Regions from separate parts of the Lentibacillus sp. Marseille-P4043 genome, predicted to be linked through region 1. Evidence: riboswitches for the same ligand, from Rfam matches in the RefSeq annotation. Region 1 holds a riboswitch; the other holds the start of a gene.
What was found. A riboswitch is a leader RNA that binds a small molecule or an ion and turns the genes downstream of it on or off. The one in region 1 is predicted to bind lysine.
Positions count from the first base shown of each region.

Region 1 (3,183 bases):
CGAAGGGGAAAATTAACGCCCTATTATCAGGGATTCTCATGATGATTGCCCTTTATTCTATTAATCTCCGAATCATGGGACAGCCTACATTGTCCCTTTTAAATGGAAAAACTATTTTTACACAGCTAGAGTCGGTTTGGGCGGCAACAGGGTTGGACCAATTATTAAATGGTGTGTTAACGTTCTTCGGTGCGGATCGGGTTCCAGCGACATGGAGCATTGTCATCGTGATGATTGTCATAACATTAGCTTTCAAACTGTTGACAGATTACTATTTGAAAACAGAGGTGGGCCTTGCGTTAAGGGCTACAGGTGATAATCAGGTGATGATCCGAAGCCTGTCTGCGAATACGGACTCATTAATTATTGTTGGGATCGGCTTTTCTAATGGACTTGTCGCGTTATCGGGCGGCTTGATTGCGCAACATGGGGGATTCGCTGATGTAAACATGGGAATCGGTATGATCATCATCGGTTTGGCTTCCGTAATTATTGGAGAAGCACTATTTGGTACTAAGACAATTGCTAGAGCCACATTAGCTGTTGTTGGTGGGGCGATTATTTATCGGATTGTCGTTGCGATGGCACTGCGGGTTGAATTTTTGGAAACAGGCGATATGAAATTGATCACCGCATTGCTCGTAATCGCTGCATTGGTAACACCAAAAGTTTTACAGGCAAGGAAAGAGAAAAAGCGCCGTTTGGAAAAGCGCGCCAGCCTTAGCCAGGAAAAAGTAAGGGAGGTGTAAATTTTGCTCGAAATGAAAAATATCTCAATTACCTTTAACGAAGGAACACCAGATGAAAAGAAAGCATTACAAGGTGTAGATTTGGAACTAAAGGAAGGCGAATTTGTTACTGTGATTGGCAGTAATGGTGCGGGTAAGTCGACACTAATGAACGTTGTCTCCGGAAATTTAATCCCGGATGTTGGCGATGTGATTATCAATGACAAGCAGGTTGTTCATTTGCCCGAATACAAACGTTCTGCCTATATCGGTCGTGTTTTCCAGGATCCAATGGCCGGTACAGCACCATCCATGACCATTGAGGAAAACCTGGCAATGGCATATGCGCGTAATAAGAGAAGAAAATTGAAACCAGGTGTTACGAAGAAGCGGAAGGAAATGTTTAGGAAGACATTGGCATCCCTAAATTTGAATTTGGAAGATCGGTTAAATGCCAAAGTCGGCTTTCTCTCCGGTGGGGAACGTCAGGCATTGTCACTATTGATGGCCACTTTTACCGAACCAAATATTTTACTGCTTGATGAGCACACAGCGGCATTGGACCCTTCACGTGCAGAATTAATCACCAAACTTACCGATGATGTCATCAGCAAATTTAACTTAACGACACTAATGGTCACCCACAACATGCAACAAGCACTCGATTTAGGCAACCGATTAATCATGATGGATAAAGGCCAAATTATCCTAGACGTAAACGGAGAAGAAAAGCAAAAACTAACCATCGAAGACCTACTAAAAGAATTCCAACGCATCCGCGGCACCAAATTCGAAAGCGACCGCGCCGTATTAGGATGAGCGGGACATGGGGACAGGTTAGTTGTCCCAGCCTGAAATGCCGTAGTGATGCGTGATAGCGGGTGGGACGCGGAACCTGTCCCCACGTCCCACTCCACACCTCTTGTAATCGTTACGTTTGTGTGTTATTTTAGAGTTTAAATTAAATCATTTCTTGTTTCAATATGTTTGAAGTGAGGATAGAGGCGCAAGGGCCATCAGTACACAATGTGAGGAAAATGGGTTCCAATGACGATTGTGGAAAGGGGTGATTTGCCGAAGCAGAGAGAATCTCATGTTCTTGAAGCTGGGACTGTGTTGAAGAAATGCAGGACTGTCATATAGGTGACTATATGAAGGGCTATCTTACGCAGGAAGCGATCGTTTCTACTGCAACAGCGAAGCCCTCGTTGTTGCTTTTTTTGCGTTTGCTTTGCGATACCCTTACTACCTTACTTACTAAAAAATATGTAAAGGGTGTGTCGTCATGGATTTTGGTAAAGTTTTAACTGCAATGGTTACCCCATTTGATCAAAATGGAGAGATTGATTTTGACGCTACAAGTAATTTAGTGAATCATTTAATTACAAATGGTTCTGATGGACTAGTGATCGCCGGAACAACTGGAGAAAGTCCTACACTAACAACCGATGAAAAAGCGGAATTGTTCACCTATGTTGTTAAGGTTGTGGACGGTAGAATACCTGTTATCGCTGGGACCGGATCGAATAGCACGAAAGCTTCTATTGATTTAACCAAAAAGGCTGAACAAGCAGGTGTCGATGGTGTAATGCTTGTGACACCTTATTACAACAAACCATCACAAGAAGGATTGTTTCAACATTTTAAAGCTATTGCAGCGTCCACGTCACTACCAGTAATGCTATATAATGTACCTGGCCGAAGCGTTGTTGCAATAGCGGTAGAGACAGTTGTCCGATTAGCAGAGATTGAAAACATTGTGGCGATAAAGGATGCGAGCGGTGATTTGGATGCAATGGCGAAAGTGATCAGCCAAACCCCTGATGATTTTACACTGTACAGTGGAGATGATAGTTTGACATTACCAGTTATGTCCATCGGCGGAGCAGGCGTTGTCTCTGTTGCTGCCCATATCGTGGGGAATGAAATGCAGGAAATGATCAGCCATTTTAACAATGGTGATACACAAGCGGCGGCTTCGATGCATCGAACGCTTCTCCCAGTGATGAAGGCATTATTTGCGCAACCAAGCCCATCACCAACAAAAGAAGCGTTAAACCAAAAAGGCATTCGCGTTGGAAATGTTCGGTTGCCAATGGTGCCTTTAACAGATGAAGAAAAAAGGAGATTGCAAGCGGTTCTGAGATAGATTGGGACGCAGGATGGTGGCAGGTGGGACATGGGGACAGGTTTGTTGTCCCACCCTCTAACCCGCGCCACTACGCTAAATCAGGCTGGGACAACAAACCTGTCCCCACGTCCCCCAAAAAAAGTAGGTTCCATATGGTAAATCTTCCGCTGTAAAACGTCCATCTGTTGCATTTGGAATTAACCGTGATGGAGTAGATTGGAAAGGCATGGATGGTACGGATGCGCGATTAATCTTCATGATTGCTGTACCAGAAGAGAGTGCAGGGGATGCCCATTTGAATATCTTACAAATGCTTTCCCGCAA
Region 1 covers NZ_LT984884.1:1,678,902-1,682,084, forward strand. The annotation lists gene C8270_RS08235 (ABC transporter permease) at 1-749, shown strand, start outside; gene C8270_RS08240 (ABC transporter ATP-binding protein) at 762-1,547, shown strand; lysine riboswitch at 1,720-1,898, shown strand; gene dapA (4-hydroxy-tetrahydrodipicolinate synthase) at 2,014-2,877, shown strand; partial or broken gene C8270_RS08250 (PTS sugar transporter subunit IIA) at 3,005-3,183, shown strand, end outside.

Region 2 (3,183 bases), 490 kb from region 1:
ATCGCTCATTTATTTTTGAAAAACAGGGAACACAATTAACATCAATTGTTGAGAAAATCATGAACGAAATCCTAAATCGTAAAGAAACATTATCATTACTGGCAAATATTTTTATTACAGATGACTATATTTTCCAGCATTCCTTAAATGTTACAATTTACTCATTGGCTATCGGTACGGAACTTAATCTCACCAAAAAGGAATTATCTGAAATAGGTACTGGTGCGATGCTACATGATATAGGTAAAATTTTTCTAGATCAGGATATTTTGCAGAAACCTGGTAAACTAACCGATGAAGAATTTGAAATGATTAAACAACATACTAAATTAGGTTTTGATTTTTTACGGAAACAAATGGATCTTCCTTCTGTTATTGCCCATTGTGCGTATCAACACCATGAACGGTTAGATGGTACTGGTTATCCGCGAGAACTTGTTGGTGACGCCATTCATAAATATGCAAAATTAATCGGTATTGCCGATGTTTTTGATGCTGTTACAAGTAATCGTGTTTACCGTGATGCAATGCTACCACATGAAGGACTAGAAATTCTTTATGCAGGTGCAACTTGCTTATTTGATAAAGAAATGGTTGAAGCGTTTAAAAAGAGTGTCGCGGTTTATCCAAATGGATTGTCTGTTCAATTAAGTGATGGTCGAAAGGGTGTTGTTGCCAGACAAAATAAAAGTCTATGTGATCGCCCAATCGTTCGAATTGTTGAAGAAAAAAATACCCAACTTGTAACTCCGTATGAAATCGATTTAGCTTCCATTGTTAATGTTACGATTTCAGCTTGTCAGAAATAATATAAAATCGGGAATTCTAACCCCTCTAAAACAAGCATAAGTTGTTTTAGGGGGGTTTTCATATTGAGAAAACGACTAGCTTTTGGAAAGAGACGATCACCACCTCCAGTAAAAAACATTTTTGTTATCACCATGATTTTATTTGTGTTAATGATTTGGTTAAGTTTTGTAATAGTTGATAAAGGAATTAAACCAACATTAATGGATGTTGCAGAAACAAAAACAACTGAATTCGCCACAAGGGCGATAAATGCAGCTGTTAAATTTGCCGAGACCTATGAATTTCAAGATGTAACGGATGTTACGCAGAATGAAAATGGTGATATCACTTCCTGGAAATTTAATTCTGCTGCAGTCAATGAAATTAATCGTTATGCAACGGATCGAGTGGAGGAATTCTTTAAACGAATGAACAGTGGTGAAATACCACCGGAGGAGCAAGAAAATTTAAATCTAGACTATGGTGATACAGCTGAAGAAAAAAGTAACGAGGATCCAACTGTAGTAGAAATCCCTTTAGGTCAGGCAACAGGTAATACCATTTTTGCCAACTTAGGACCAAAAATCCCTGTTAATTTAGAACTCGTTGGTAATGTAAAGACCGACGTTGTTCATGATATAGAGGGATTTGGGATTAATAGTGCGCTAATTAAAGTATATATTCATGTAGAGGCAGAGGTCCAAATTGTTATACCGTTTTCAACTGGAGTAAAAGAAGTAAGTACAGATGTATATGCAACTTCAGGAGTAATTAATTTAGGTGTTCCAGATTTTTATGGTGAGGGAGGAAATAATAATCCATCCATATCAATCCCGAAAGATGACTTTGAAAAAGACTTGCAAGATGATAAATAGTTTAGTATAGTTAGGTTAATAATTAAATAATTTAACCTTATCAGATCGGTGAGGTAGAGGTGCAAATGAGATTAGTAATCAATCGGAGAATGACAACGATGATGATTGACAAAAGGATTGTTTGCCGAAGTGTAATAAGGGTCAGACTTATTATTGCTGGTGTATCTTTGAACAAAGGATATACTGTCATGCTTATCGGAATGCATGGAGAACTACTGATCGAAATGGAGGATAACGTATACTTTTTTTAGCAATGGTAGGTTATTTTCTATCGTTGCTTTTTTGTGTTTTTTGGCAAGGATTGTTTGCCAAATAGGACATGAAGCTAAGTTCCTCTTATTTTGTGGCGTATCTCTATGTACGAGTTATTATAAATGGAGGTAGCAATTATGGAAGGAACAATTTACTCATTAATTCCAGCACTACTTATGCTCGTTTTAGTCCTACTTACAAGAAAAGTTCTACTATCATTGGGTGTAGGAATTGTTGTTGGAGCATTATTTATTCATGATTTTAATATTATTGCTTCGATTGAAGAAATTTGGCAAACGTTTTATGCGATTTTTGTTGTAGATGGTTCGTTAAATGCCGGGAATATATTGTTATTATGTTTCTTGTTATTTTTAGGAATTATGACCGCTTTTTTAACAGCGTCTGGCGGCAGTCGGGCTTTTGGTGAATGGATGATTAAGCGTGTGAAAACAAGAACTGGCGCTCAAGTTATGACCGCTATCTTTGGAATTATTGTTTTTATTGATGATTATTTTAATGCATTAGCTGTCGGGCAAATTGCTCGGCCGTTAACAGATAGACACAAAGTATCACGAGCTAAATTGGCTTATTTTATCGATTCAACATCTGCTCCTGTAACCGTTATTTCTCCAATCTCCAGTTGGGGCGCTTATATCATCGGTTTACTAGGAAGTTTGTTGGCAGCAAATGAAATAACAGATATACAACCGTTAGAAGCCTTTGTGAAAATGATTCCGTATAATTTTTATGCATTAGCAGCACTACTTTTTGTATTTTTGACAGCATATATGAGAATCGATTTTGGCCCAATGCGTAAACATGAAAAACGTGCACTTGATACAGGAGAGGTTGTTAATCCAGACGTAAAAGTGCCTGGAGATTTGAAGGAAACATTTGAGCCACATAAAAACGGAAGAATATATCATTTGCTTGTCCCTATCCTTGTTTTGGTTGTGGCAACTGTTGGGATGATGATAATTACTGGAATACAGGCCAGTGATAATGCTACAATATTGACTATTTTTGCTAATACAAACGTTAACTTGTCCCTGTTTGTTGGTGGACTATTAGCAGTTGCAACTGCTTTAATCTTCCATATGCAGCAAAGTGAACCGCGAGCAAATTTGGTTAGCGTTATTTTGGAAGGAATAAAAACAATGCTTCCAGCTATTTATATCTTAATAATGGCTTGGATGATCGGTTCCGTAATTGGAACATTGGAAACAGGTGATTATTTGGCACAGCTTGTAAATGATGCTTCCATCAG
Region 2 covers NZ_LT984884.1:2,169,370-2,172,552, forward strand. The annotation lists gene C8270_RS10545 (HD-GYP domain-containing protein) at 1-809, shown strand, start outside; gene yunB (sporulation protein YunB) at 873-1,664, shown strand; lysine riboswitch at 1,711-1,887, shown strand; gene C8270_RS10555 (Na+/H+ antiporter NhaC family protein) at 2,054-3,183, shown strand, end outside.
Region 2: it holds a riboswitch for lysine, as region 1 does, so the genes downstream of both, C8270_RS10555 (Na+/H+ antiporter NhaC family protein) here and dapA (4-hydroxy-tetrahydrodipicolinate synthase) in region 1, are expected to answer to the same signal.